DNA from 4 places in the Hymenobacter lutimineralis genome. Region 1 is predicted to be linked to each of the others. Evidence: riboswitches for the same ligand, from Rfam matches in the RefSeq annotation. Region 1 holds a riboswitch; each other region holds the start of a gene.
The links. A riboswitch is a leader RNA that binds a small molecule or an ion and turns the genes downstream of it on or off. The one in region 1 is predicted to bind S-adenosylmethionine.
Positions count from the first base shown of each region.

Region 2: it holds a riboswitch for S-adenosylmethionine, as region 1 does, so the genes downstream of both, FY528_RS08660 (amino acid permease) here and metH (methionine synthase) in region 1, are expected to answer to the same signal.
Region 3: it holds a riboswitch for S-adenosylmethionine, as region 1 does, so the genes downstream of both, FY528_RS08710 (phosphoadenylyl-sulfate reductase) here and metH (methionine synthase) in region 1, are expected to answer to the same signal.
Region 4: it holds a riboswitch for S-adenosylmethionine, as region 1 does, so the genes downstream of both, FY528_RS01180 (trans-sulfuration enzyme family protein) here and metH (methionine synthase) in region 1, are expected to answer to the same signal.

Region 1 is NZ_VTHL01000002.1:340,923-348,535, reverse strand. It holds gene metH (methionine synthase) at 1-3,320, opposite strand, end outside; SAM riboswitch class I at 3,393-3,505, opposite strand; gene FY528_RS21480 (hypothetical protein) at 3,603-3,728, opposite strand; gene FY528_RS03745 (PA14 domain-containing protein) at 3,908-5,023, shown strand; gene FY528_RS03740 (alkene reductase) at 5,187-6,314, shown strand; gene FY528_RS03735 (SDR family oxidoreductase) at 6,451-7,434, shown strand; gene FY528_RS03730 (gluconate 2-dehydrogenase subunit 3 family protein) at 7,570-7,613, shown strand, end outside.
Region 2 is NZ_VTHL01000007.1:81,661-89,273, forward strand. It holds gene FY528_RS08635 (M48 family metallopeptidase) at 131-850, opposite strand; gene FY528_RS08640 (Gfo/Idh/MocA family protein) at 1,187-2,212, shown strand; gene FY528_RS08645 (hypothetical protein) at 2,237-2,920, shown strand; gene FY528_RS08650 (EcsC family protein) at 2,922-3,668, shown strand; gene FY528_RS08655 (DUF4890 domain-containing protein) at 3,836-4,300, opposite strand; SAM riboswitch class I at 4,614-4,706, shown strand; gene FY528_RS08660 (amino acid permease) at 5,001-6,455, shown strand; gene FY528_RS08665 (CPBP family intramembrane glutamic endopeptidase) at 6,576-7,451, shown strand; gene FY528_RS21740 (TSUP family transporter) at 7,541-7,613, opposite strand, start outside.
Region 3 is NZ_VTHL01000007.1:100,031-107,643, forward strand. It holds gene FY528_RS08700 (sulfate adenylyltransferase subunit 1) at 1-491, opposite strand, end outside; gene cysD (sulfate adenylyltransferase subunit CysD) at 583-1,494, opposite strand; gene FY528_RS08710 (phosphoadenylyl-sulfate reductase) at 1,518-2,291, opposite strand; SAM riboswitch class I at 2,606-2,697, opposite strand; gene FY528_RS08715 (lipopolysaccharide biosynthesis protein) at 3,100-4,590, opposite strand; gene FY528_RS08720 (DUF7033 domain-containing protein) at 4,654-6,033, opposite strand; gene FY528_RS21550 (T9SS type B sorting domain-containing protein) at 6,061-6,690, opposite strand.
Region 4 is NZ_VTHL01000001.1:297,887-305,499, forward strand. It holds gene FY528_RS01175 (homoserine dehydrogenase) at 1-912, opposite strand, end outside; gene FY528_RS01180 (trans-sulfuration enzyme family protein) at 1,005-2,207, opposite strand; SAM riboswitch class I at 2,348-2,462, opposite strand; gene FY528_RS01185 (leucine-rich repeat-containing protein kinase family protein) at 2,598-3,914, shown strand; gene FY528_RS01190 (hypothetical protein) at 3,922-4,314, opposite strand; gene FY528_RS21465 (hypothetical protein) at 4,519-4,644, shown strand; gene uvrA (excinuclease ABC subunit UvrA) at 4,763-7,294, shown strand; gene FY528_RS01200 (class I SAM-dependent methyltransferase) at 7,419-7,613, opposite strand, start outside.

The DNA of each region.
Region 1 (7,613 bases):
GCAAAGGCTTCGGCCAGGCGGTCGGCCAGGGCCTTCATCAGGATGCTGGAGTAGTCGTCGTGTTCGGCCTCGAACCGCTCCAGGTGCTTCTCAATGCCGATACCAGCCGTGACGGCAAAGCCGCCAATATAGTCCTGGCGGCCGGTTTCGAGCGGGGCCACAAAGTCGGAGAAGGCGAGGTTGGGTACCCCGGCCGCCTTTTCGCTTTGCTGGCGCAGGGTGAAAAACTCCGTGGCTACTTCCTGGCGGGTGTCATCCGTGAATACCTGCACCGTGTCGTAGCCCACTGTGTTGGCGGGCCAGAAGCCCACCACGGCGCGGGCCGTGAGCAGCTTCTCATCGATGATCTGGCGCAGCATTTTCTGGGCGTCGTTGAAAAGCTGGGTGGCGGCCTCGCCCACATTCGGGTCTTCCAGAATGCGCGGGTAACGGCCTTTCAACTCCCAGGTCTGGAAGAAGGGCGTCCAGTCGATATACTCCGCTAGCTCCGCCAAATCATAATCCTCCAGCGCCTTGGTGCCCAGGAAGGTCGGCTTCACGATGGGCGTGGTTTCCCAGTTGGCCTTGAAACCGTTTTCGCGGGCCGCTTCGATGGTGAGGTAGTTTTTTTCGCGCTGGCGGCCGGCGTAGTCCTCGCGGAGCTGGCGGTATTCCTCGCGCACGGTGCGGGCATACTCGGCATCAGCTGTGCCGAGTAGTGCCGCCGCAACACCTACCGAGCGGGAAGCATCGTTGACGTGCACGATAGGGCCGCTGTAGTTGGGCGCAATCTTCACGGCGGCGTGCAGGCGGGAGGTAGTAGCGCCCCCAATAAGCAGCGGGGTTTTGAGGCCGCGCTTTTCCATTTCCTGGGCCACGTACACCATCTCGTCCAGGCTCGGTGTAATCAGGCCGCTTAGGCCAATGACGTCTACCTGCTGCTTCTGGGCTTCATCCAGAATCCGCTCCAGCGGCACCATCACGCCCAGATCCACAATGTCGAAGTTGTTGCAGGCCAGCACCACGCCCACGATGTTCTTGCCGATGTCGTGCACGTCGCCTTTCACGGTAGCCAGCAGGATCTTACCGGCCGTTTGCCGGTCGCCGCTTTGCTTGTCGGCCAGTAGGTAGGGCTCCAAGTAAGCCACGGCTTTCTTCATCACCCGCGCCGACTTCACTACCTGGGGCAGGAACATTTTGCCGGCCCCGAACAGGTCGCCGACTACGTTCATGCCGGCCATCAGCGGGCCTTCAATTACTTCCAGCGGGCGGCCTACCTGCTGGCGCACTTCCTCGGTGTCCTGGTCGATAAACTCGGTAATGCCTTTGACCAATGCGTGCTGCAGCCGCTCCTTCACTGGCAGGCTGCGCCAGGCGTCGGCCACCACTTCTACCTTGTCTTTCTGCTTTACCGTGTCGGCAAAGTCCACGAGGCGCTCCGTGGCATCGGGGCGGCGGTTGAGCAGCACGTCTTCCACCAGCTCCAGCAAGTCTTTGGGCACTTCGTCGTACACGGCCAGCTGGCTGGGGTTCACGATGCCCATGTCGAGGCCGGCCCGGATAGCGTGGTAGAGGAAGGCCGAGTGCATGGCCTCGCGCACCACGTCGTTACCGCGAAACGAGAAGCTGATGTTGCTCACGCCCCCGCTGGTGAGGGCCCCGGGCAGGTTCTGCTTGATCCAGCGGACGGCCTCGATGAAGTCCAGCGCGTAGTTGCGGTGTTCCTCCATGCCGGTGCCTACCGTCAGAATGTTGGGGTCGAAGATGATGTCCTCGGCCGGGAAACCGACTTCGTTTACCAGAATGTCGTAGCTGCGCTGGCAGATTTCGATACGCTTCTCGTAGTTGTCGGCCTGGCCGTTCTCGTCGAAGGCCATGACCACTACGGCCGCCCCATACTGACGCACCGTGCGGGCCCGCTGCCGGAATACGTCCTCGCCTTCTTTCAGAGAAATGGAGTTGACGATGCTCTTGCCCTGCACGCACTTGAGGCCGGCTTCCAGCACGCTCCACTTCGAGGAGTCAATCATGACGGGTACCCGCGAAATGTCGGGCTCCGAGGCAATCAAATTCAGGAACGTGGTCATGGCCTGCTCCGAGTCGAGCATGCCTTCGTCCATGTTCACATCAATCACCTGGGCGCCGCCTTCCACCTGGTCGCGGGCTACCTGCAGGGCTGCCTCGTAGTTGCCGGTGCGGATAAGGCGGGCGAAGGCGCGGGAGCCAGTTACGTTGCACCGCTCGCCCACGTTCACAAATAAACTGTCGGGGTACACACCAAACGGCTCCAGCCCGCTCAGGCGAGTGGCTTTGGGCAGCTCGGGCAGCTGGCGCGGCTCGTATTTTTCGGCCAGCCGGGCCAGCTCGGCAATGTGCTGGGGCGTAGTGCCGCAACAGCCCCCTACCACTGTCACCAGCCCGTCGGAAAGGTAGCCTTCCACCACGCCCGCAAATTCCTGGGCCGACTCATCGTAGCCACCGAAAGCATTGGGCAGACCAGCGTTGGGGTAGGCCGAAATGTGTACGTCGGCAATGCGGCTCAGCTCCTTGATATACACCTTGAGCTGGTCGGCGCCGAGGGCACAGTTCAGCCCCACGCTCAGCAGGGGCAGGTGGCGGATGGAGTTCCAGAAGGCTTCTACAGTCTGCCCACTCAGGGTGCGGCCCGAGGCGTCGGTAATGGTACCCGAAATCATGACGGGCACCACTTTGCCGCCTTCGTCGAAGAACTTCTGCACCGCGTACAGGGCAGCTTTGGCATTCAGCGTGTCGAAGATGGTTTCGATGAGTAAGGCATCGGAGCCGCCGTCTACGAGGCCGCGCACTTGCTCCAGGTAGGCGGTGGCCAATTCGTCGAAGGTTACCGCTCGAAAGCCGGGGCGGTTCACGTCGGGGGAGAGGGAGGCCGTACGGTTGGTGGGCCCAATAGCGCCGGCCACGAAGCGCGGCTTTTCTGGCGTCAGGGCCGTAAACGCATCGGCCAATTCCCGCGCCAGCCGCGCCGACTCGTAGTTCAGCTCATATACAATGTGCTCCAGGCCGTAGTCGGCCTGGGCAATGGTGGTGCCGGAGAAGGTGTTGGTTTCCACCATGTCGGCCCCGGCAGCGAAGTACTCGTCGTGAATGCCGCGGATAATATCGGGGCGGGTAAGGCTGAGCAGGTCGTTGTTGCCGCGTAGCGGATGCGGATGGTCAGCAAAGCGCGTACCCCGGAAGTCTTCCTCCGTGAGCGTGTGGCGCTGAATCATGGTGCCCATGGCCCCGTCCAGAATCAGCACGCGCTGGCGCAGGATATCGTGGAGGGGAGACGTAGTGGCGGGGGAAGGGAGAACGGTCGGCATATCGGCTCTTCAAGAAAATCAGCAGCAAAAAAGTGCCTATCCAGAAAGAGCCGGGCGCGGATGCCGGTTCTGTACTTATCTTCTTCCAGCCCGCAGCGCGGCCTGAAACGGGAGTTAGCACCTTGTGTGAAGTCAGGTTGCTAAGACGTCGTCGGGCCCAGTCCCTCGGTCTTTCTGGATAAGTAACAGAGGCGAAGATACGGCGGAACCCGCTAAAAACAACAACCCCGGCTTTTCGATTGGGCCGGGGTTGGTGCTGCTAGTAAAAGGTTTGCGGGAGTCTTACGTTTTCTTGATGCAGTTCGGGACGGTTTTTCCATCCTTCTGCTTGGTGCCGGCTTGCTCGTAGCCTTTCCAGCACGGATCTTCTTTTTTGGCCGTAGCAGCGGAGGTTTTCTTCGTGGGCATAATAGCAGGGCGCGTGGCTATAGGATTCGCACGCACAATTTTCGTTTACGACCAGGCAACGGAGTAGGTTTATATTCCGGTCTATACGGCCCGAGGCCGTTGAGACGTTAACGAATGGCTGGGCTGGCCAACCACCAGTAATGCCTGATTCAGCTTATCTTTTATTCCCCTGCTTTTAGATGAAATACACCTTTACCTGGCTGATTGTACTGTTGAGCGCGGTCCACACGCTGGCGCAAACATCGGCTCTGCCCGTGGGTGACGGCCTCAAGGGGGCTTACTACAACGGGATGAATTTTGAGGAGCTGGTATTTACCCGTATCGATAAGCGTATCGACTTCAGCTGGGAAAAGCGCCCCCCGGGTCCGGACATGCCCAGCGACGAGTTTTCGGTGCGCTGGACAGGCTGGCTGCTAGTGCCGGAAACGGCGGAATATGAGTTTTCGACAGTGATGGACGACGGTTTCCGGTTCTGGCTGGGCGGCAAGCGGCTGGTAAATGCCTGGCGCGACCAAGACCACCTTACTCGCACCGTGCGCATCAAGCTCAAGGCCGGTCAATACTATCCTATCCGCATCGAGTATTTCCAAAACCACTTGGATACCCGGGCGCTGCTGGATTGGCGGCGCGTAGATTCCCCGGACGGATTTGAGCCGGTAAGCAGTGAAGTACTGTTCACGAGTCTGCCCCGCACGGCCCGCCCCATTCCCGTAGCCAAGCCCAAGCCTGCTCCGCCGGCTGTGGCCGCTCCCACCCCAAAGCCCACCCTCAAGCCGGTAGTAACCGCAGCACCCGTCCCGAAGGCGCAGACTGCCGTACGGGTGGAGCGGCGCCCCCGCCCTACGGCCCCCGCCCAGGCTACGGCCACCATAGCCGTGCCAGCCCGACCTGCTTCCGTGGCTACGCCTCCGGCCGCAACTCCCGACTCACTGCCCAACCTGGCTAATCTGGTGAAAGGCGAAGTGGTGGAATTGAAAAATCTGTACTTCGAGCAGGGGAAAGCCCGGCTTCTGCCCACCTCTCAGCCCGAGCTGAACCGCTTGGTGCGGGTACTTCGGGCCGAGGCCGCCGCCCGATTTGAAATTGCCGGTCACACCGACAACGTAGGGGATGCCCGGCTTAATCAGCAGCTTTCCGAGCAGCGCGCCCAGGTGGTGCGCCGCTACCTCGTGCAGCACGGCGTAGACTCCCTGCGGCTGACGGCCGTGGGCTACGGGGGGGCAAAACCCGTGGCCGACAACCGCGACCCGCGCCTGCGCCCCCGCAACCGCCGCGTAGAGCTGATTGCCCGCTAGGGCGTAACGAGGCCGCCGGCAAAAACCTGAGAAAGACGGGCGGGTTAAAGAAAAAATAAAGCGAAGAACGGGAGGTGGTGAAACATTCATGTAGCTACATGGGTTAAGGATGCTAGGTTTCACCAGCGAAGCAGCGCGGCTGTTTTCGCACACCTTTCTTCTCATGACTCAGACAACCAAAATCTTCTCCTCTTTTCAGCTAGGTGCCACTCAATTGCCCAACCGCATGGTGATGGCCCCCATGACGCGCAGCCGGGCGACCAATGCCGCTAACGTGCCAACTAATTCGGTAGTAACGTACTATGAGCAGCGGGCTTCGGCCGGCCTCATCATCACGGAAGGCTCCCAGGTTTCGGCCCAGGGCGTGGGCTACATCAACACGCCCGGCATCTATACCGAAGAGCAGGTAGCCGGCTGGAAGCGCGTGACGGATGCCGTGCACGCCGCCGGGGGCCGCATCTTCGTTCAGCTCTGGCACGTGGGCCGCGTTTCGCACCCAGCTTTCCACGGCGGCGAGCTGCCCGTGGCGCCTTCCGCCATTAAGCCCGAAGGCGTGAAAGCCTTTACCGGGCAGGGCTTCGAAGAAATTCCTACGCCCCGGGCTTTGGAGCTAAACGAAATTGCCGGCGTGGTTGACCAGTTCCGCCAGGCTGCCCGCAACGCCAAGCGCGCCGGGTTTGATGGGGCCGAAATTCACGGCGCCAACGGCTACCTGCTCGACCAGTTCCTGCAGGACGGCTCCAACCAGCGCACCGACGAATACGGTGGCAGCGTGGAAAACCGCGCCCGTTTCGTGCTCGAAGTAGTGCAGGCTGTGGTGGATGAGTTGGGCGCCGACCGGGTTGGTATCCGTTTTTCACCCCAGGGAAGCAGCAGCATCCAGGATAGTGACCCCGTGGCTACGTTCAGCTACGTAACCGAGCAGCTCAACCGCTTCGGGCTGGCTTATGTGCACGTTATCGAGGCGCTGCCAGGGCACCCTATGGCTACGCCGGGCGCACCCGCCGTGGCCGCGCACTTGCGTAAAATCTTCAACGGGGCCTTTATTCTGAACGGGGGCTACACCCAGCAGACGGCGGAAGAAGCCCTGGCTAACAACGAAGCCGACCTCATTGCCTTCGGTGTGCCCTTCATTGCCAACCCCGACCTGGTAGAGCGTTTCCAGCAAGGCGCCGCCCTGAATGCGCCCGATTTCAGTACTTTCTACGTACCCGGCGACAAAGGCTACATCGACTACCCCTCGTTAGAGGAAGCCGTAGCCGAGCCCGCCAACGACGTGTACCACGACTAGGCACCTGGCAACCTACGTAAGCAAAAGCCCTTTTCTGCCTGGCAGGAAAGGGCTTTTCTGTTCGTGTTTCTGCTGTTGAGCGGCTTCCCCGCAGAAATCTGCGTATGGAGGAGCTCTACCATCTTTCTGCGTATGTATGGCTGCCAAAAAAACCACTACTAAAACGCCGGCCGCTGCCGCCCCAGTTAAAACGGCCGCTACACCCGCCGCCAAAAAAGCCGCGCAGGCTGCGGCCGAAGCACCCAAGCCCGTAAAGCGCCCCACCGCCAAGGACATGAAGCAGCACGCCCAAAAGCTGCCTTACCCGGCCAAGCAAGCCGATATGAAGCTGCAACCGGGCATGAACTTCAGCACCTACCGGGCGGCCGGCAAGCTCCAGGATAAAATTGCCCTAATCACCGGGGCTGACTCCGGAATTGGGCGGGCCGTGGCCGTGGCCTTTGCCATGGAAGGAGCTCATGTAGCCGTACTCTTCAACGAAAACCAAGTGGACGCCGAAGAAACCAAGCGCCTGGTAGAAGCCCAGCAGCGCCGCTGCCTGCTGCTGCAGCTGGATGTGCGAGACCCGGAGCAGTGCCGACAGGCCGTGCGCCGCACTCGCGCCGAACTGGGCGGGTTGAACATCCTCGTCAACAACGCCGCGTTTCAGATGGCGCAGGAGAAGTTTGAAGACATTCCCGAGGAGCAGATCCGTCGCACCTTCGACACCAACATCCTGGGCTACATCTGGATGGCGCAGGCCGCCGTCCCGCACTTCACCAAAGACGACTGCATCATCAACACCGGCAGCATTGTGGGCCTCACCGGCAACCCGCTGCTCATTGATTACACGGCCACCAAGTCGGCCATTCATGCCTTCACCAAAAGCCTGGCCACGCACCTAGGCGAGCGGGGCATCCGGGTAAACTGTGTGGTGCCCGGCCCGGTCTGGACGCCCAACATTCCTGGCACCATGCCGCAGGAGGAAGTTGAAAAGTTCGGCTACGAGGTAGCCCTGGCCCGGCCGGGGCAGCCCGAGGAACTGGCCCCGGCCTACGTGCTGCTGGCTTCCCAGGATGGCTCGTTTATGACCGGCTCCCTGGTACACGTCACGGGCGGTAAGCTGAGCAGCGACCAGTAGCCCAAGCAGCGCCCTGCCGCAGAAAAGAAGTGCTTTCCCGGGTAGGGGAGGTACTTCTTTTTTACTTATCCAACAACCTTTAAACCAGGCCGGCGGTACTGCTATAAGCTCGTCCTTACCACTGCATGCTTTCCCATGTCCCAGTATCCCGCAGGCACCGTTCGCGCCCTACTTTCCAC
Region 2 (7,613 bases), on a different contig from region 1:
TTCAGTCACGGGTTTCGCGCAGAAGAATAGTTTTTCGCGCATTGTCTAGCCAGCCAGATTTCAACGCAAACCAGGCTATGCCGAATACTTTAAAAGGTCAGGCTGAGGGAAACGTCTTTTCAGGCAGCGCTCAGTCTGCGTCGGGCGGGGCACCGGGCGTGAGGTGGATGCGGTTCAGCTCGGCCTTGTGCGTCCGCCAATCGGGCATAAACTGATCCATCAGCCCCCAGAAACGGGCATTGTGCAGCCGCTCGTGCAAGTGGTTCAGCTCATGCACCACCACGTACTCCAGGCAGAGCAGCGGCCGCTTCATCAGCTCCAGGTTCAGCCAGATGCGCCGGGCGCCAATGTTGCAGGTACCCCAGCGGGTGCGCATCTGCCGGATGCCCCAACTAGCCGCCTGCCGCCCCACCACCGGTTCCCACTTGGCCAGCAGCTGCGGCATTAGCGCCCGCAGCTGCTGGCGGTACCAAGCCGTGAGTAAGGCCGCGCGCTGATCAGGGGTGGCCTCGGTCGGCACGTAGAGGTGCAGCTCCCGGGTTTCGGGGTGTAGCTCCACCCGGGGACGGTCGGCGGGGTGTACAGCCAGCGTGTAGGCTTGGCCCTGGTAGAAATGCGTTTCGCCCGCTTCAAACTGTAGCTGCGGGGCAGGGGTGCGGGCCGCAAACTGCTGCTGATGTTTTTCAATCCAGGCCCGGCGCGTCCGCACAAACTCCTCCACCGCCGCCAGGGGCGTGTGCAGCGGCGCCGACACGCGCACGCGCCCGGCGGCGTACACCGTCAGCCGCAGACTGCGCATTCGCTTGCGCACCAAGTCCACTTCAATACCAGCCAGCTGCGTCAGGGCCATACAAGATGATGTTTTGGCAAAGGTAGGGGTGAGCCTCGTCCCCGCCGTTCCAAATAAATCAGAACGTCATTCCGAGCATGTGGCGTATCAAGCCAGTGTCCGAGGAATCTTGCGTGCTGATGTTGCCAAATAATCCGTCAGGCTGAGCGGAGTCGAAGCATCTCTACCGCTTTGTTATGATAGCAGTGCAACGAAGCGGTAGAGATGCTTCGACTCCGCTCAGCCTGACGTTCTATTCGGAATGATGGTCTATAAAACTCCTTACAGAACATACGCCCACAACCGCCGGTTTTTTCGCAGCTTGCGGGCTGTTTATGTACCCTGCCAACCGAGTCCGTGGCCGATTCTTTACCTGACATTCGATTCGCTATCTGCGGCGTGGGCCACATTGGCCGCCGTCATGCCTCCCTGGTGGCCCGCCAGCCCGGTGCCCAGCTCGTCGCCCTTATTGATATCCGCATGGAGCTGCAGGCTGCCCTGGCCGCCGAGTTTCCCGGCGTACCCTTCTTCTCGTCGCTGGAGGGGTACCTGCAGGCTGGCCCCGCAGCCGACGTACTCACGGTAGCCACGCCCAACTACCTGCACGCGCCCCAGGCAATTCAGGGCTTGCGGGCCGGCCTGCACGTGGTAGTCGAGAAGCCGATGGCCCTACGCACGCAGGATGCTCAGGCTATTGTGGACACCGCCCAGGCCACCGGCCGCCGCGTGTTTGGGGTGATGCAAAACCGCTATTCCCCGCCCGCCGCCTGGCTTAAGCGCATCTACGACGAAGGTCGCCTTGGGCAGATTTACCTCGTGCAGCTCACCTGCTTCTGGAACCGCGACGAGCGGTACTACACGCCCGACTCCTGGCACGGCTCCCGCCAGCACGACGGGGGCACGCTGTTCACCCAGTTCAGCCACTTTGTAGACTTGCTCTACTGGGTGTTCGGCGACATCACCAACATCTCGGCCCGCTTCCGTGACTTCAACCACCAGCACCTCACCGAGTTCGAAGACTCCGGCCTCGTCACCTTCGACCTCGTGCGCGGGGGCAGTGGCACGCTGCAGTACAGCACCGCCGTGTGGGACCAGAATCTTGAAAGCTCCCTCACGGTGGTAGCCGAGCATGGCAGCCTGCGCCTCGGCGGCCAGTACATGGACAAAGTAGAGCACTGCCACCTCCGCGACTACCAGTTACCCGCGCTGCCCCCCACCAACCCCGCCAACCACTACGGCGCCTACCAGGGCTCCGCTGCCAACCACGTCCACGTCATCGAAAACGTGCTGGAAACCCTGCAAAAAGGCGGTTTGGCTACCACGAATGCGCTGGAAGGCCTGAAGGTGGTAGAAATGATTGAGCGGGTGTATAGCTTGAAATAACTCTTATCCAGAAACACTTATTCAATGCAGGTCATTTTGAGCTTATGGCTGGGTTTCTTGGCAGGCTATAATCCCAGTACTACAGTACTGCAACCATCTACGTTGCGTGCGAAGCCAGGATATACTTTACAAATCAGTACGAAAGCTGCATTTGATAAAGCACATTATCTGGCAAAACCCAGCATTGTGATGAATTGGCACAACGTCACAGTTTCCAAGAAATCAGTAAGAATAAAATTAAGTAATGGTAAAGCCGTAAGCTTTGTAGGAAAGCCGGCGGAGAAATATGAGGTTGATCAGGAAGAGTTCAGTTATGCAGGCAGCATAGCCGCTATTCATAAGTGCCTGGTCCGCTGCCAATACTGGGAATCTTCCAGAACATACATTGTCGATCAGCAGAGTGGTCGGGTCGATACCTTATGGGGCACTCCTGCGCTTTCGTCTGATCTTACCAGAATGGCTTCCTTATACGCTGGTTGGGGTATGGAGGAAATTAACGGAGTGCAGATATATAAGATGGTAAATGGAAGGGTAAAGCCATTAATAACCATTGATCAGCAGGATTGGATACCAATAGATTTATGTTGGAGCGGTAGCCAAGTAGTGCTTTTAAAAGTAGTCCCGGCAGCAGTTGCCGAAAAGGAAGCGGGGCAGTTAGCAAGGTTGCCGGCAAGCAAATACAAGTACCTGCAACTTACGATACGATAGAATGCCTAGCCCCTACGACCATCAAGCCCTACCTGACTTTGAAGCTTGGCAGCAACGGATGCAGCGGAAGCCCACGCTGCTGGGCCGCCTTACCCGCCGGGTGCAAGCGCGACTCAACGCCCTGCTGCCCGAAAAGCTGCACAAGGCCCTCACCGTCGCCATCCAGAAAATGGTGCAGGGCGTGCTGTTCGGTTCTATGCACACCACCCGCAAGCCCCTGCCCGATACCGCTCTGGCCGAGCGCGAAGCCCTGGTGCGCACCCGCATCCGCTACTACCGCAACACAGCCGCCGCCGAAGGTGCCGCCACCGGCGCGGGCGGCTTCCTGCTCGGCCTCGCCGATTTTCCGCTGCTGCTCGGTCTCAAGCTCAAGCTCCTTTTCGACGTAGCCGCCCTCTACGGGCACGATGTACGCGACTTTTCCGAGCGGCTGTTCCTGCTGCACATCTTTCAGCTGGCCTTTAGCTCCCAGCACACCCGCAACGAAATCTACCAGCGCGTAGCTACCTGGGAAACCTACCGCCACACCCTGCCCACCGATGTCAACGAGTTCGACTGGCGCACCTTCCAGCAGGAGTACCGCGACTACATCGACCTAGCCAAGCTGGCCCAGCTCATTCCCGTCATCGGGGCGGCCGTGGGAGCGGTGGCCAACTACAAGCTGGTCGAGCAGCTCGGCGAAACTGCCATCAATTGCTACCGCCTGCGCTGGTTTGCGGCCGAGAAGGAACAAGAACGACTACCATAAATACGCGTCATGCTGAGCGTAGCCGAAGCATCTCGACCGCTTCGTTGCAATGGCAATTGATTAGTAAGAGGTAGAGATGCTTCGCCAAGCTCAGCATGACGGTCTATTAGGTCATAAAAAGGCCCCGGTGTTTCCGTCGGGGCCTTTTTTATGCGTGAACCAGCAGCTTAGCTTTTGCCTTGCTGAGGAGCCGCCATGTGCTGGCGGTGAGCTTTGCGCTTCTGCATCCGCTCGGCCTGCAGCTGGGTGTATTTGGCATACTGCTCGGCACTCAGGATTTGCTTAAGCTGCGCTTCGTAGCGCTGCTTGCTGGCTTTCATGGCCGCGTGGTGCTGCTTTTTGTCGGCAGGAGCGGGGGTGGTGCCGGCCTGGGCCTTGTGGGCCTGCATTTCCTGGAAACGGGCCAGGTGCAGCTGGCGAACCTGCGTAGTTTGAGCGGCCGAAAGGTTCAGCTTCTCGGCCATTTTCTTGGCGGCTTTGTCGGCGCGCTGCTCGGGCGTGAGGTTGGCTTTCTGGCCTTTATGGCCGCGGTGCATTTTAGCCGGTCCAGTTGGAGCCGAGGTGGTTTGGGCCGACGCTACGCCAGCGGAAAACGAGAAGGCAAGAAGGAGGACAAGAAGCTTTTTTTTCATGACGAGAGAAGAAGTGAATTGTACAACTGAGGAGAAGAAGCCCGCGTCCAGCTGAAACAGCAAAACCGGCTTCGATGGGGTGGTTTGCAACTCCGGTGCCAGTTTCGGCGAAATCAGGCTAAAACTCCTTCTGAAAAAATTTAAATTTTCGGGTTAAACTTTCACCCTGAATTATCATCGGGTAGAGCAGGATCTTGTTTAGCAGGGCATTACGTCCGGCCAAGGCTTGAAATTGCGACTGAGGTGGCGGTTTGCAGGCCGGAAATTCCGGGGCTACCTTTGCGGTATCAATTCTTTCTAGCCCGAAGGATTGTTTTTATACAGAGGCGCCGAGAGACAGGCTCGACGACGCGCCGGCAACCACCCGCACTCCGCGGAACGGTGCCAACTCCTGACCATATAAAAACAAGTTGCCGTGGACTTTTTGCCTCGCCGTACTGCTCTGCCTATCGTTTCTGCTGCCTTCGTGTGCCTGACTGGTGCTGCTGAGGCTTGTTGTAGCGCGCGGTGTTGTTGCTGAGCTAACCTGCCTGCGGGCCTGAGCTAGCCGTTGCCGGCTCCTTTCTCTGTTTTTCCTGTTGCGCAAATGCCCCGGTCGGATTAGACTGGCTGGGCTGGTCTGTTTTGCAGCTGCCAGAAACCAGGTTGCGCCATTTTCTTCACTTACCCGGGAAGCTCAGGCTTCTCGCCACCCCTGTTTATGCTTAAAAAGTCCCTGGAACTCCTGCGGCTGGAAGCCGCCGAAACCGGCGCGGGCACGCTCAAACGTACCCTCAACGGCTTCAACCTGATTGCCATCGGCATCGGGGTTATCATCGGTGCGGGTTTGTTTTCGCTAACGGGTATTGCGGCGGCCAACAACGCTGGTCCGGCCGTTACGCTTTCCTTCGTGGTAGCGGCCGTGGGCTGCGCCTTTTCCGCCCTGTGCTACGCCGAGTTTGCCGCCATGGTGCCGGTAGCTGGCTCGGCCTATACCTACGCTTACGCCACTATGGGCGAGTTGTTCGCCTGGATTATCGGCTGGGATTTGGTCCTGGAATACTCGGTGGGTGCTGCTACGGTGGCCATCAGCTGGTCGCAGTACCTACTCAAGTTTCTGAGCAAGTATGGCATTCATCTGCCCCCGCAGCTGGTGATGTCGCCGTTTGAAACGGCCGCGCTGGCCGATGGCAGCACCGTGCACGGCTTCGTGAACGTGCCCGCTATGCTCATCGTGCTGGCCATTACGCTCATCATCATCCGCGGTACCTCGGGCTCGGCCTGGTTCAACGCGCTGGTGGTGACGCTGAAGGTGGCTGTGGTGCTGGTGTTCATTGCCCTGGGCTGGCAGTACATCGATCCGGCCAACTACCAACCCTACATCCCGCAGAATACCGGTGTATTTGGGGAGTTTGGCTGGAGCGGCATTCTGCGCGGGGCGGGCGTGGTGTTCTTCGTGTTCATCGGCTTTGATATTGTGGCCACCATGGCCCAGGAAACCAAGAACCCCCAGCGCAATATGCCCATCGGCATCATCGGTTCTTTGCTCATTTGCACCGTGCTGTTCGTGCTCTTTGGCCACGTGATGACGGGCCTGGCCAACTACACCGAGTTCAAGAACAGCGCCGCGCCCGTGGCCATTGCCATCGAGAAAACGCCCTACGCCTGGCTTTCCTCGGCGGTTATTCTGGCCATCATCATCGGCTACACCTCCGTCATTCTGGTGGACTTACTAGGTCAGAGCCGGGTGTTTTTCTCCATGGCCAAGGACGGGCTGCTGCCCCCGGTTTTCGCCCGCATTCACGAGCGGTTCCGCACGCCCCTGCAGTCGAACCTGCTGCTCGGGCTGTTCATTGCTTTGTTCGCGGGCTTTGTGCCCATTTCGGTGGTAGGTGAGATGACGAGCATCGGCACGCTGCTGGCTTTCGTGATGGTGTGCGCGGGCGTGCTCATCATGCGCAAAAAAGAGCCCGACGCGCCCCGCGGCTTCCGCACCCCGCTGGTGCCACTAGTGCCCATTCTCGGCATCGTCACCTGCTTGGTTATGATGTTATCCTTACCCTGGGAAACGTGGCTGCGCCTGGCTGTGTGGCTGGCCATCGGACTGGCTATCTACTTCGGCTACGGCCGCAAGCACAGCAAGCTGGGGCAGCAAGCGGCGCAACGAGCGGGCTAAGCAAGCAGCTGAAGTGAATTGACAGCTACGGGCTGGGGTGAAAACCTCGGCCCGTTCTGTTTTATGCCGGGGCGCTACTTAGCTTTACTCCCGATTTAGTTTCACTTATCAGTTTATTGAATGGCAACAACTGTACTTGAGTCGCCGACCAAAGCCCGTAGGCCACCAGCTTACCCCACCATCAAAGAAAGCTGGGCGTTTCTGGGGTGGTATCTGCTCGTGATGCTGGGGGGCGGTATTCCCCTATTACTGCTCTGCGAAAAAGTCCTGCACCTTTCCCTGGCCTCCGGTCTGGTTATCATGACGGTAGTTGGTAATCTGGCCTTGCTGGGTATTATGCGCTGGCAGGCCGGCCGGCGCTGGCTGCCCATCAGGCTGCGCGGGCAGGAGCAAATGTGGCTGTACGTGGCGCTGCCTGTGCTGGTGCTGGCCATGCTTCTGGTGATTTCTCTCGTGGATTTGCTGCACCTGCCTAACAGGGCAGATAAAACGTTTAAAGACCTGGCGAAAAGCCCGATCTTGGCTTTTGTGAGCCTGTGTCTGATGGCGCCCATCCTGGAAGAGCTGCTGCTAAGAGGGGTTCTGCTGCGGGGGCTCCTGCGCAACTACCCCGGGCGGCCGTGGCTGGCTATTGGCTTATCAGCAGTGGTTTTCGGCCTTATCCACATCAACCCGGCGCAGGTAGTGGCTACAGCATTAATCGGCCTCGTGCTGGGGTGGCTCTACTACCGCACGCAGTCCCTGTGGCTGTGTATGGCCGGGCATGCCCTGAATAATCTGCTGGCTTTCGCGGGCATGATGAGTGGCAAGGAGCTGGAGGAAAAGTCGGCCGTGGAAGCCTTTAGCTCCTGGGGAGCATACCTCGGAGCGGTAGCACTAAGTGCGTTGGTGCTGTACTGGTTGCTGCGGCGGATTCAGCGTACCACAGTGCCTGCGAATTCGGCTTCCAATCCAGGAGAATCTGCGGGTGAAGTCACATTGCCGGAAGCTGGTTGATACGATACCCGATTATAGTTAAAAAGCCTCACCAAGAATTTGGTGAGGCTTTCTGCTGCGTGTTAGGTACGTCACGATGCGCTCTGCTTTTATAGAAACAGCTTGCGCAACGACCACAGGCTCCACACAATGACCATCAAGCCCACGCCCACGAACATCCAG
Region 3 (7,613 bases), on a different contig from region 1:
TCGGTGAGGGCGGCGTAATCGGCCGCAATCTGGTCGAAAACGGTTTCATCGAAGTTCACCAAATCCATCTTGTTCACGGCCAGCACGAAGTGGCGGATGCCCAGCAGGGCAGCAATGAGGGTATGGCGGCGCGTCTGCTCAATCACGCCCTGGCGCGCATCTACCAGCACAATGGCCAGGTCGGCGTTGGAGGCGCCGGTCACCATGTTGCGGGTGTACTGCACGTGGCCGGGGGCATCCGTGATGATGAACTTGCGGCGGGGCGTGGTAAAATATTTATAGGCTACATCAATGGTGATGCCCTGTTCCCGCTCGGCGCGCAGGCCGTCGGTGAGCAAAGCCAGGTCCACCACGCCGCCCGAGGCCTGGCGCTTTTCCAGGGCCGCCAGCACATCCAGCGACACGGATTCGGAATCGTAGAGCAGGCGCCCAATCAGGGTGCTTTTGCCGTCGTCTACGCTGCCGCAAGTAATAAATCGGAGAAGGTCCAAAGTCGTTAGATCTTAGAAGTTAGAGCTTAGAACTGAGAAGAGGGAGACGGAACTATCTATGTTCTACGCTCTAACTTCTCACCTCTATTAATCAGAAATACCCGTTGCGCTTGCGGTCTTCCATGCCGGCTTCGGAGATATTGTCGTCGAGGCGGGTAGCGCCCCGTTCGCTTACCTTGGCCAGGAGCAGGTCCTGGATGATGTCTTCCACCGTGGCCGCGTCGCTTTCCACGGCGGCCGTGCAGGTGGAGTCGCCCACCGTGCGGAAGCGCACCTGCCGGGTGACAATCTCATCGTCTTTTTCCAGGCGAATGTGCTCGGTAAGTCCTAGCAGCTGGCCCGAGGGCAGCACCACGCAGGTGCGCTCGTGGCCGAAGTAGATGTCGGGCAAGGCAATGTTTTCGCGCTGGATGTAGCGCCACACGTCCAGCTCTGTCCAGTTGGAAATCGGGAACACGCGCACATTTTCCCCCTTCTGAATGCGGCCGTTGTAGATGTTCCACAGCTCGGGGCGCTGGCGCTTGGGGTCCCACTGGCCAAACTCGTCGCGCACCGAGAAGATGCGTTCCTTGGCGCGGGCCTTTTCCTCGTCGCGGCGGGCTCCCCCAATGCAGGCATCAAACTCAAACTCCTCGATGGTTTCCAGCAGGGTGTAGGTTTGCAAGGGGTTGCGGCTGGGGTACTTGCCCACCGGCTCGCGCAGGCGCTGGCGCCGGATGGTGTCTTCCACGCTGCGCACAATCAGCTTCTCGCCCAGCTGCTCGGCCAGGGCGTCGCGGTAGGCCAGTACCTCGGGAAAGTTGTGGCCGGTGTCCACGTGCACCAAAGGAAACGGAAAGCGGCCCGGGCGGAACGCCTTCTCGGCCAGGCGCGTGAGCACAATGGAGTCTTTGCCACCCGAGAACAGCAGGGCGGGCCGCTCAAACTGGCCGGCTACTTCCCGCAGGATGTGGATGGCTTCGGCTTCCAGCCGGTCGAGGTAATCGAAGGAAGGGGTACTCATACGAAACGGGTATTGCTTGTTACTTAGTGGGTGGGCACCGGCTCTACCACCGGGTCGGGGCCGTTGTGCACGGCGGTGGCGTGCAGGCCGCACTCCTTGGCCGAAAGGTCTTCCCACCACCAGCGGCCGGCACGGAAGTCCTCGCCCGGTTTGATGGCGCGGGTGCAGGGCGCGCACCCGATGCTCACGAAGCCTTGTTTGTGGAGCGTGTTCACCGGGATGCCGTGCTCCTGGGTGAAGGCCACGGCCTCGTCCCAGGTCCAGTCGAAGAGCGGGTGTACTTTAATCAGGTTATGCGCTGCATCCCACTCCACGGGCTCCATGGTTTGGCGGTTCTGGGACTGCTCGGCCCGGATGCCCGTTACCCAGGCGTGCTGTCCGGCCAGCGCCCGGTTCAGGGGCTCCACTTTGCGGATGTAGCAGCACTCCTTGCGGTTTTCCACGCTTTCGTAGAAGGAATTAGGGCCTTTCTCCAGGAGCAGGGTCTGCACGCTGTCCTGACGCGGGGCAAACACTTCAATCGGCTTCTGGTACCGGAGTAGGGTCTTGTTCCACGTCGCGTAGGTTTCCTGGAAGTTGCGGCCAGTATCGAGGGTGAACACCCGGATGGGCAAGTCAAACTCAAAAATCAAGTGGGTGATAATCTGGTCTTCCAAGCCAAACGAGGTAGAGAAAACCGCCGAAGTAAGGTGCAGGGAAGCTACCAGGCGTAACCGCTCCAGGGCAGTTGCTTGCGTGAGCTGAAGGCGTAGGTCGTCCAGCTGCGGAACGGCCAACGCGGCTGAGGCTGCGGGCATACGAACAGGAAGTGGGGAGAAGAACCCGCCGTAAGAGGGCAGGGGTTCGGCCAGATGGAGCCCCGAAGTAGAGGCCAGCTTGCAGCAAAGGCAGCTGGGCAAGTACGGCAGGGCGTGAATGGGCGTGGGCAGGGATAGGAGCTGCCACGCATGGCAGCTCCTTACAAGGCTGAGCTTAGCCTAGGCGCCGGGAAAGGGAGGGGTGTGAACTAGCAACAACACGCCATGCCCATCATAGCACAACACCCATGCTGTACAGCAATGGAGGTGGCGGAGGCAGTGGCGAGGTTGGACAAGTAGTTCACGGCTTGTTGTTTTTATATGTTCAGGACTTGGCACCGTTTCGGATGGTCCGCTGGTTGCCGGCGTTTCCTAGAGCCTGTCTCTCCACGCCTCTGTATAAAAACAATCCTTTGGGGGGTAAAGAATTGGTAAGACAAATGTACGAGCCGAAATTTTATAGTTCCAAATTTTCTTTTCTCGCGAGCCGCTGCCTACCAGGGAAGGGAGCCGCTGATTTATCGGAAATATCTAACTCAGGGGGCTCTAATCGACTACTTAGGAAATAGTGTTTTTCAATCTGGCTGCCAGCTGGGTAGTGTGGTAAGAATACAATTTCTACGACTGCTGCTTTGCTTGGGGCCAGCCAATAGATAGGGCCCATCTACCATCCTAAAAAAACTTTATTGACTGGTTATGCCATTTCACCCTAATGATTTCCAATGAGCGTCATCAACTAGCTTGGGCTTCCCGAAGTTCAGCGGAGAGGCCCTTGACTGCGGGCCTGCACTAACCGGCGAGAGTGCAATCAGGCTGGCGGGTTTTGGCGGCGAAATTTTTGCAGCAGCGCCGTGGCTTCCGGGGCTGATTTGGTGAGCAATATCAGCGCGGCGTACACTATTGTCAGTACTGTAGAGCGCAAGAGCATGGTGGCCAGCGCCGAATTGAAAGCCGGCATTAGCCAAGCCGCGCCGCCGGCAACGGCCGCGCTGAGCAAAATCAGCGGTATACGGACCGTGAAGGGCTGCATGCGGTAGCTGTGCCATACAAACCAGGTGCGTGCCAGGTTGATGCTGACAATAGCCAGCAGAAACGCCACGGCCGCGCCCGTGAGCCCCAGGCGCGGAATCAGCACCGCATTCAGCCCAACGGTAACCAGGGCCAAGGACACGTTGAAGAGCAGGTCGTAGCGGTAGCGCGGGGACGTGACGAGGATGAGCCCGTTGAGCCCCGTGATGCCATCAAAGAGGCGGGCGGCCAGCAGCACCAGCACGGCCGTGGTGCCGGCCTGCAGGGCCGGGTTGTTCATCAGGCCGTAAATGAAATCCAGGTTCAGGCCGATGCCCAGGGCCAGGTAGCAGCCCAGCACGGCGTTCAGGCGGGTAGTGTCGCGGTAGAAGGCAGCCATGCGCGGCAGGGCATTTTCCTTCCAGTAGTCGGCCAGCAGCGGAAAGGCAATTTTGTTGAGCGAGCGGGCCGGCAGCGTGAGGGCCGTGCTGATGAAAAAGGCAATGCTGTACACACCCGCCGCCGCCAGGTTCAGCTGGGAACTCACCATCAGCGTGTCAATATTCATGATGATGGTGCCCGAGATATTAGCCAGCAGCGCAAACGCCCCGAAGCTCAGAATACCCCTTATCGGTTGCACCCGCAGAGCCGCCGTGGTTGGCCGCACGTGCAGCTCACCGATGTACGCCAGATAAACCGTGAGTAGCAGCGCAATGCCGCTCATAGTGCCGATGTACGCCAGCACGTAGCCGTGAAATGACAAGTAGCCCAGCCCGTAGAGTACTGCCGCGCCGGCCTGTAGCACCCGCAGCAGGATTTCCTGCACAAACGACGAAAACGCCGTGTGGTACAACCCTTTCAGGTAGGCATCCTGCAGGGAATAGAGCATCACAAACAGCGCCAGCCCCGCGGCCCAGCCATAGTAAGAACTAATAAGGGCGCGGTCCTGGGCGTGCTCGTAGAAGCCCAGTACCAGCGGCTTTCCGCTCAGGTAGAGCAGCGTGACCAAGCCAAACCCCAGCAACGGAATACCCAGCAGCAAGGGCAAGAAGCCTTGGTGCCCGGCCTCCCGATTGCGGAAATACGGGAAAAACCGGATGCCCACGCTGGCAAAGCCCAGGGCGGAGAGCTGGGCGTAAATGGTGGCAATAGACAGCAAGGTGCTCGTGAGGCCCAACTGGTTGGCGGCCAGAAAGCGCGGCACGATGAAGGCCGTGTTGAGAAAACCCAGCGCCAGCCCGAGGTAGGAAATAATGGTATTGCGCAGCCCCTGCCGCTGAACGATGCCCAAAAGTGAATGAGTGAATGAGTGAATAAGTGAATAAGTAAGGAGCCATTCGATGTATGGGTCCTGTCACATCCACTCACAAATATCCCGGCCGTTGACAAAGGACGCGTTGCGGCTGCGAAGGTACTTCATGAGGGCGTGGAACTCGCGGGGGCCGTTGTGGTGGTTGACCGGGTCGAAGTTCTCGTTGTGCCAAAGTACCGTGCACACGCCCCCGAACCGCACTATTTCCGTCAGCATGGGCAGCAGGGCCGGCAGCACTTCCGCTGGTTTCAGCTGCAGGTAGCGCGGGTGGTAGAGTGTGGCGTCCATCACGTTCAGCGGAATTTCCAGGAAGTCACAGGCAGCGCCGGTCTGAAAGTTGAACGGGTAGAATGGCTGGCAAAAGGAATTCCGAAAGCCAAAATGCTCGGCAAACCCCAAGGTGGAGTCATAGGAAAACCCCGCCTGCTGCACCAGCTGCGGGGTGGAGCGCGGTTCCCAGCACAGGTAATGAAACCGCAAGCCCAGAGGCGGCACCGTAGCTTTGCCTACCGCGGCGGCCTCGGTTTGTAGCTGGCTCAGGTTGCGAGCAGTGCCGATGCTGGCGTGCACCGCCGCCTCGGCACCGGCTGCCTGCAGCGCAGGCCACTGGGCCTGGATAGTAGTCAGCTGATAATCTGCATTGGGAGTGCCGTTAGCGGCTTTTTCATTTTCAGGCAGAATGAAAAAAGTGCTTTTAGCTCCGTAGCCTGCCACGGTTTGCTGCACCTCCGCCAGATTATCCCAGGTGTCTTTCTCCTTAAAGTGCCGCCAGAACTGCCGGCCAAAGCTGAGTAGCCGCCCCTGGCGCAGGGCTGCTTTGGCCGGAGCCTTCCAGGCACTGTGCAGGCTGTCGATGTCGTGGGTGATGAAGGCGGCCCATTGGGCATTGCCAGCCCAGCAGCGCGGGTGCAGTAGCTGGCCGGTCACGTGCTCTATGGCCTTTCTGAGCACGTCGAAATAGTAGTTGACGACGGGCACGGCTACAAAGCCATAGCGCTGCTGCACGCTGGCCATGTATGGAAACCGCCCGTGCTGATCACGCTCCGCGGAGAAATACTCCTGCCAGCCGCTGAGCAGATAGAAAGCCGCCGAAATGAGGTCGGCCCGAACGAGGACCTTTTGTTCCGGCAGCAGTTCCAGTAGCGGACCTTCCGACGTGAAGAAGAACGGTATCCGCTGACCGAGCCACTCGTGCCAGGTGGGCTCGGGTGGAAAAGGCGCTACGTCATCGAAAAAGCCTTGGGCATGATCCTCTATCTGCAGTTGCTTGCCCATTTGCCCTTCCACGGAAGTGCGCAAGGCTTCGGGGCCTGGGTAGCACTGCCAGAAGTGCTGTAGCACGTACCGCGTTTGGCTGGCACGCGAAACACCGGAAGCCGCCGCTTCCGGAATGGCACGGCCGTACAGGGTGTCGATTTCCATGCGCCGAAAATACGGGAATACAGCGCCTTACCGCACCACTTCCAGCCAGCCTTTGTAGGTGCTCCGCGTATCGGCCCGCTGCAGCACAAAGTAGTAAGCTCCCGCGGCGGCCGTAGCGCCCCAGTCATTGGCATACCGGCTGGTGGTATACACCTGCTTGCCCCAACGGTTGAAGACCGTTAAAGACCAGGTACCAGTAGCCGTGGCCAGCAGCTGGAAGGTGTCGTTTTTACGGTCGCCGTTGGGCGTGATGATGTTGGGTACACACAGCTCAAGCTGGATAGACCGGGAGGCCGTTTGGGTACCACAAGCATTGCTGACCTGCACCGAGTAGGTGCCCGGCTGCCGCACCGTGAGGGTGCGGCCCGCAGTACCATCGTTCCAGCGGTAGGTCAGAAATTCGCCCTGCGGTGCCCGGAGCGTAATGGCTTCTCCCTCGCAGGCGGTTGTGTCGGCCCCGAGGCTGAAGTTGGGAATAGCTGCCGCCGCCCGAACCGTTACGCGCTTGCTGATGGAGCAACCCGATGGATAGGTAGCCGTGACGGTGTACGTGCCAGTGGCTGCAAGGGAAACATTGGCGGTGGCGGTGCCATTGCTCCAACGGTAGGAGGTAGCACCCTGCCCAACGGCCTGAAGGGCTCGGCCGCGCCCGGGCATAGTAGCGAGTCGCCGGTAATCGTGAGCGTGGGTTGGAACAGCATGACGGTGTGCTCATCCGTGACCGTGCACCCGCCCGGGTAAGTAGCCGAGACGGAGTACGTGCCGGGTTTGGTTACCGAAATAGCGGCCGTGGTGGCCCCGGTATTCCATTTGTAAACAACGCCCTTGCCCTCCGTCGCCTGGAGCTGTACCGAGCCGCCCGCACAAATCTGGGTAGCTCCGGCAATAGCCACGGCTGGCTGAATAACCGTGCGCTTCGCCGTCAGGGTACAGCCATTGGGGTAGGTGACGGTGAGGGTATACGTACCGGCTTGCGCTGGACTGATGCTGGCCGTGGTGGCCCCGGTGCTCCAGCGGTAAGTAGCTCCTGCCACGGTTAGCGTTGGGGTGAGAGAAAGCGCCCTGCCAGCGCATAACACCGTATCCGCCGACAGCGTGAGCTTGGGCTGAACTACGGTGCGGCGCGCCTCTACCTGGCAGCCATTCGGATACGTGGCTACCAGGGTGTACGTGCCAGGCTGAGCTACGATGAGGGCTTCGGTGGTGGCCCCGGTATTCCAGCGCACTCCCGTAGCCCCCGCCGTAATAGACTGAACGCGGAGCTGCAACGTGCCATTGGGGCACAGGAGCGTATCAGCACTTAGCTTCAAGGCGGGTTGTACCACCGTGTGCTGGCTGGTGACGGTACAGCCGCTGGGGAACTGAGTGGTGACGCGGTAGGTGCCCGGCTTGGTTACCTGAATGGCCGCCGTAGTGGCGCCGGTGCTCCACTGGAAGGTAGCACCCGTAGCTGGAGTAGCCGTGGCCTGTAGGGTAGTAGTGCTGTTGGCGCACAACAGGGTTGCCCCCGTAACGCGTACCGTCGGCGCGCTGAGGGTAGTAGATGAGGTGAGCGTGCAGCCATTGGCAAAAGTGGCCGT
Region 4 (7,613 bases), on a different contig from region 1:
GACTGCCGAGGCGGTCGGTACAGCACCGGCGCCTTTGCCCAGAAAAAACTGCCGGTCGGCGAAGTTGCTTTGGGTGATGAGGCCGTTGTACTCGTCCTGCACGCGGGCCAGCTCGTGCTCGGGGCGCACCAGGGTAGGCAGCACGGCCGCGGCCACGCCCCCGTTGGGCAGGCGGCGGGCTTCGGCCACCAGCTTCAGCACCAGGCCTTTTTCACGGGCGTAGCTGCTGGCTAGGTCACTGATGCCCGTGATGCCCACGGCCAGAATGTCCTCGGGCCGGGCTACCAGCCCAAAGGCGTGGGCCAGCAGCAGCACCAGCTTATTACGGGCGTCGAGGCCTTCCACATCGAGGGCAGGGTTGCTCTCGGCGAAGCCCAGCTCCTGAGCCTTGCGCAGGGCCGCCGCGAAGGTCAGCGCATCGCGGTGCATGGCCGTGAGAATGTAGTTGGTGGAGCCGTTGATGATGCCTTCCACTGCTTCCAGCAAGTCGGTATCGTAGTACTCCTCTAGGTTGCGAATAACGGGCAGGGAGGCGCAGGCGGCGGCTTCGTAGAGCAGGGGGGTGTTGGTTTCGCGCTGCAGCTCAATGAGCTCCTGCAGGTGCTCGGCCAGCATTTTCTTGTTGGCCGTCACCACGGCTTTGCCCCGGCGCAGGGCCCCGGTCACAATGCGGTAGGCCTCATCGGCGTCGTCAATCAGCTCCACAATGACGTTGAGCGTGGGGTCGTCCAAGACTTCGTCGCGGTCAAAGGTGAACAGCTCGGCGGGCAGGTTTCGGGCTTTGGTGCGGTCCTTCACCCCAATGCGGCCGATGCGGGCCCGCAAACCGGGGGTGCGTTCCAGTACCGTGTGCAAGCCCTGGCCTACCACCCCAAAACCAAACAGCCCAATGCGGATGTCGTTACGATTCATAATGCTTGTGCAAATGCAAAAAAGGCGTCATTCTGCTGTTGACCGTCAGGCTGAGCGCAGCCGAGGCATGACGGTCAATAATTTCTGTACTCTTACGCCAGCTGGGCTTCGGCTTCGCGCACGGCCTCCTTCAGGGTTTCCTTGGCTTCGCTCAGGCGGTCCAGGGCCTGGGCCAGGTCGGCAATGAGGTCTTCAGCATCCTCCAAACCCACGCTCAGGCGAATCAGGCTGTCGGCGACGCCGGCGGCGCGGCGTTGGGCCACGGGCGTGGACTTATGCGTCATGGTAGCTGGGTGGCAAAGCAGGCTCTTGGCACCGCCAAGGCTTTCGGCCAGGTGGAAGTACTTGGTGCCCGTTACCACCTGGGTGGCGGCTTCCTGGGTGTCGTCTTCGAGTACGAGGGCAATGATGCCGCCGAAACCGCCGGGCTGCTGCTTTTTGGCTACCGCGTGGTTAGGGTGCTCTTCAAGGCCAGGGTAGTATACGGCCCGCACTTCGGGGCGCGTCTGCAGGAACTGGGCCACTTTCAGGGCCGTGCTACAGTGACGCTCAATGCGCAGGGGCAGGGTTTCCAGCCCCCGAATCACGAGGAAGGAATCGAACGGCCCCAGGATACCGCCCGAAGCGTTTTGGATGAATTTCAACTGCAGGCCGATTTCCTCGGTGGCCGCTACCACGGCGCCGGCAATGAGGTCAGAGTGGCCGCCCAGGTACTTGGTGGCGCTGTGGACCACGATATCAGCTCCCAGCTTGATGGGCTGCTGCAGCACGGGCGAGGCGAAGGTGTTATCCACGCACAGCCAGGCGCCGTGGGCGTGGGCAATGTCGGCAATAGCGGCAATGTCCGATACTTTCAGGGTAGGGTTGGAGGGCGACTCCAGCCACACCAGCTTGGTTTTGTCGGTGAGGGCGGCAGCTACCTGCGCCGGGTCGGTGGTGTCGCAGTACACAATGTCGATGCCGAAGCGGCGGTACACGTGCTCGAACAGGCGGAAGGCCCCACCGTACAGGTCGTCGATGGCCACGATCTGGTCGCCGGCCGAGAGCAGCTTCACCACCGCATCAATGGCCGCTAGGCCCGAGGCGAAGGCGTAGCCGGAGTGGCCATACTCAAGGGTGGCTAGGATATTTTCGAGGGCGCGGCGCGTGGGGTTGCCGGTGCGGGCGTAGTCGTAGCCCTTGTTTACCCCAGGGGCCTCCTGCACGAAGGTCGAGGTCTGATAAATCGGCACGGAGATGGCGCCGGTGAGCTCATCAACGGGAATGGACTGGAGGAGGCGAGTGGCAGATTGCATGGGGTTGGCCGTTTTGTGGTTAGACGAAAACGCACCTTGTTGCCCAGACACTTATGCAAGATTTCTTACCGAAAGAGCATAAAAAAAGCCCTCCCGACAAGTCAGAAGAGCAAGACCGCTGCAGACGGTAGGCATCTTTTAACTTATCTTCTTCCGCGCCGACCGAAGCCGACTCAGAACAGGATTTAGCACCTGGTATTTCTACTGGTTGCTAAGGCATCACAGGGCCTGTCCCTCCGCCTTTCTTGATAAGTGCTCCGTGGCATGGAGCGCAGGGCAAATGTACAACCGGATTTTTTTCGCGCAAATTTTTTTGAAAATTTTTGAAGAGGGCAGAAAAATAGCCTGCCCGGCCAAACGCAGCCAGCGCAAACCCCGACCTTTGCCCGCATGCACACCCTGGAGCAACTGCGCCGCGGCGACCTGGCCGGCACTACCCGCCTCGATCTGGCAGAAGGCCTCACGGAGTTCCCGCGCGAAATCCTTGACCTGGCCGACTCGCTGGAAATCCTCAACCTTTCCGGCAACGCCATCTGCAGCCTGCCCCCCGACCTGGGCCGCCTGCGCAAGCTGCGCATCCTTTTCTGCTCCGATAACCAGTTTACTGAGGTGCCCGAGGTGCTGGGGCAATGCCCGGAATTGGAAATGGTGGGCTTCAAGGCTAACCAGATCCGGACGCTGCCCGCCGCCGCGCTGCCGCCCAAGCTGCGCTGGCTGATTCTGACTGACAACCAACTCACGGCGCTACCGCCCGAAATTGGCCGGTGCGGGCAGCTGCAAAAGCTCATGCTCGCCGGTAACCACCTCACCGCGCTGCCACCCGAAATGGCGGCCTGCACGGCCCTGGAGCTGCTGCGCATTTCGGCCAACCGCCTAGCGGAGCTGCCAGCCTGGCTGCTCACCCTGCCCCGCCTGAGCTGGTTGGCCTACGCGGGTAACCCGCTTAGTGAACAAGCCGAAGCCACGGCGCTGGCGCAGCAGCCTATTCCGAAAATCCGTTGGGAAGAAATGGCGGTGCAACAGCAGTTGGGCGAGGGCGCGTCTGGGGTGATTTACCGGGCGGAGTGGCAGAAGCCTACGGACCGTAAGGCGGTAGCCGTAAAACTGTTCAAGGGCGCCGTAACCAGTGACGGATTGCCGCACAGCGAAATGGTGGCTTGCATCAGCGCCGGCACGCACGCGGGGTTGATACCCGTGCTGGGGCAGGTAGCTGGCCAACCGCAGCAGGCCGAGGGCCTGGTATTGGAGCTGATAGCGCCCGAATTTTCCATTCTGGCCGGGCCGCCCAGCTTTACGACCTGCACCCGTGACGTATACCCAGCCTCCGCTGCCTGGAGCCTGGAAACGGCAGTGCGGATAGGGGAGCGGGTAGCGGAGGCGGCAGCCCAGCTCCATGCCCGCGGTATCCTGCATGGTGACCTGTACGCCCACAATATCCTGACGACGACTGCGGGTGAAGCCTTGCTGACGGACTTTGGGGCGGCCAGTTTTACCAGGGGCCAGGACGCTGCGCAGGCCGAAGCCCTACAGCAACTGGAGGTGCGGGCCTTTGGCTGCCTGTTGGAGGAACTGCTGACGCATTGCCCGGCGAGCCAGAAAGATGAACGCCTAACGACCCTATGGGCGCTGCAGCAGCAATGTGCCCGGCCTGTAGTAGCCGAGCGGCCGTCTTTTGCGGAAATAGCCCGGCTGCTGCAGAAGATATAAAGCCGTCTTAGGCCTGCCTGAGGAGCCAGGAATAGCCGGAAGCAACGTCGTCAAACAAGACGACCATGGGCTGGGTCACGAACAGCATGGCGGTTTCCATGGACTTGCGCGCCGGCCAGTGCGGAGGGCAAATCCAGGCAACAAACCGGATGCCCTTTTCCGCCAGGGTCGTGTAGTAGTGCCCGCCTACCCAGCGGGCGCCCTTTTCCCACTCGCTGGTTACCTGGCTGTTGTCGTTGAGCATCTTGTAGCAGGAGCAGCTTTGCAGGTAGTGCAGCACCAGCTCGCCCCCTTTTTTAGCCGATACGGCGTCGTGCTGGCCTTTCCACTCCACGTACAGCCATTGGTTTTCCTCATCGAAAGCAATGGACAACGACGGCGTATCGTAGAAGGTGCGCATTGGACAAGGAGCGGGGCGGCTGTACGGAGGAGCTTGGCTGGCTAGGAAGATACGGGTTGCGACGGGTATTTGCGCTATATAGGGCGCCTCTATTCTACGTTGCTGGCTAACCACCGGGTAGAAACGTTTTCCGCCTGCTTTTACGTAACTCCCGGCTGGATAGCTACTCTCTTTGTCTTCAGGCTCTCTAATTTCTGCATGACCATGAAAATGCCCGGAATGAACCGCGCCCCGCGCCCTGATTTTGATGACCGCTACACGAAGTGGGGCTGGTACGTTATGGCATTGATTGCCGTGGCCTGGCTGCTGTATGGCTTGTTTTTCAAGTAATTATACGAACCCCTGGTTAAGCGAAAGGCAGCATCAGTGGGGCCTGGACGCTGGCAGTGGTGTATAGTGTAGCGTAGGGAAAACCAGCCACAATCGGTTTACTGCCGTATTTTGGCCCATGACGCCTTCCTCTGCTTCTTCTAACCTTGATGGCTTTGTGCGCGTGCGCGGGGCCCGGGAACACAACCTCAAAAACGTAGACGTAGACATTCCCCGCGACGCCTTGGTCGTGTTTACCGGCGTGTCAGGCTCGGGCAAATCCTCCCTGGCGTTTGGTACGCTCTACGCCGAAGCCCAGCGCCGCTACCTGGAGTCGGTGTCGCCGTACGCGCGGCGGCTGTTTCACCAGATGGCCGTGCCCGAGGTGGATAGCATTGACGGGCTGCCCCCGGCCGTAGCCCTGCAGCAGCAGCGCGGTACACCCACTACCCGCTCCTCGGTAGGCTCGGTTACAACCTTGTCCAACTTGCTGCGCATGCTCTATTCCCGGGCCGGCGACTACCCCGTGGGCCAAAGCATCGTGTACGCCGAGGGATTTTCGCCCAACACGCCTGAGGGGGCCTGCCCGCAGTGCCACGGCCTGGGCCGCATCTACGAAGTGACGGAGCAAACCATGGTGCCCGACCCCACGCTCACTATCCGGGAGCGGGCCATTGCGGCCTGGCCCCAGGCCTGGGGCGGGCAAAACCAGCGCGACATCCTCGTCACGCTGGGCTACGATGTGGACACGCCCTGGAAAGACCTGCCCCAGAAAGACCGGGACTGGATTCTGTTCACTGAGGAGCAGCCCGTGGTGCCCGTATACCCTGGCTATTCGCCCGAGGAAACGCAGCGGGCCCTTAAGCGCCGGGAGCCGCCAAACTACATGGGCACCTTCACGGGCGTGAAGCGCCACGTGCTGCACACCTTCGCCACTACGCAAAGCCCGCTGATGAAAAAGCGGGCCCTGCAGTACATGCTTAGCACCGAGTGCCCCACCTGCCAGGGCAAGCGCCTGCGCCCCGAGTCGTTGGCTGTGAAGTTTGCCGGCCTCGACATTGCCGACATGGCCCGCCTGCCGCTCAAGCGGGTAGCTGCGCTACTTAAGCCCTACGCCGATGGTACCGCCGCGGGGCGCAAAAAGCACGACGCGGCTCACCCCGAGCAAATCATCGTAGCTCAGCGCATAGCCGAAGATTTGTGCGCCCGCCTGTCGGTGTTACTGGATCTGGGTCTGGGCTACCTGGCTTTGGAGCGCAGCACGCCTACATTGTCGCCGGGCGAGTTGCAACGCCTGCGCCTGGCTACCCAGCTGTATTCCAACTTGTTTGGGGTGGTCTATGTGCTCGATGAGCCCTCGGCGGGCCTGCACCCCTCCGACACGGAAGCCCTGCTCAGCGCACTGCATACCCTGAAAAAAGCCGGCAACTCCCTGTTTGTGGTGGAGCACAACCTGGACGTAGTGCGCCAGGCCGACTGGCTCGTGGACGTGGGCCCGGCCGCCGGGGAGCAGGGGGGCGAAGTGCTCTACAGCGGCATTCCGGCCGGGCTGGCCCAGGTGGAGCCCTCCCAAACGCGGCGCTATTTATTTAGTGAAGCCCAGGCGGAGCGCCGCGCCCCGCGCACCCCGAGCGGCTGGCTCAAGCTGCAGGGCATCACGCGCAACAATCTGGATAACCTCAGCGTGGAGTTTCCCTTGGGCGTGTTTACCACTGTCACGGGCGTGTCGGGTTCGGGCAAGTCGAGCCTGGTAAGCCAGGTGCTGGTAGAACTGGTAGCGGAAAGCCTGGGCCAAACGGTGGAGGCGGAGGAAGAAGAAACCGACCCACTGGAGCAAGCCGCGCCGGTGCAAACCGGCGGCCGGATTGTGGCCGGGATGGAGCACATCAAGCGCCTCGTGCGCGTGGATCAGAAGCCTATTGGTCGCACGCCCCGCTCCAACATGGCCACGTACACCGGGCTGTTTGACCACGTGCGCAAGCTGTTCGCGGCCACGCCCGCGGCCAAAAAGCGCCGCTACGATGCCGGCCGGTTTTCCTTTAACGTGGCCAAAGGCCGCTGCGAAAATTGCCAGGGCGAAGGGTTTGTAATGGTCGAGCTGCTGTTTTTGCCCAGTGTATACGCCCCCTGCCCGGTCTGCCACGGAGCCCGCTACAACGCCAAAACCCTGGAAATTACCTACCGCGACAAGAACATTGCCGAGGTGCTGGGTTTGACCGTGGACGACGCCTGGGCCTTTTTTGCTGATGAGCCTGCCGTGCATCGGGCCCTCACGGTGCTGCGCGAGGTGGGCCTGGGGTATCTGCGCCTGGGCCAGCCCGCTACCGAGCTCAGCGGGGGCGAAGCCCAGCGCATCAAGCTGGCTACGGAGCTGCAGCGGGCCCAGCGCGGCAACTCCCTCTACATCCTGGATGAGCCTACCACCGGCCTGCACCCTTCGGACGTAGAAAAGCTCCTCACCCAGCTCGATGGCCTGGTAGAAGCGGGTAACACTGTCATTGTGGTGGAGCACGATATGCGCGTCGTGGCCGGCTCCGATTGGGTACTGGACATTGGACCCGGTGCCGGCGAGGAAGGGGGACAAGTGGTGGCTGCCGGAACCCCCGCCGCGGTTGCCAAAGTCAAAGAAAGCCGCACCGCTCCCTACTTGCAACGCTTTCTGCGGCAGTAATTCTAACAGAGGCAAGAGCCCCCAGTGTGCACAGCGGTGCGAGGTGTCGCGCACTCACGCGCCTTTGCTGATCTACGGCACCGCCAACCAATTGGTAGAGCTCAGCAGCAGTAGCGTAGATGTTTTAGCGCTTCTGGGCAACAAGCTTTACCAGGCGCCGCGTTTCCCTGGTGAAGTCAGCAGGACCGACGGGCTCTTCGTAGCGCACAATGCGGAAGCCATTCGCCGCGTACTGCTGGGGAAGGTAATTAGTGTCAAAGCCTATTTGCTTGGTTGGCGAAGTATTCCAGGCCGCATTTACCTCGGCATGGAAGTTTTC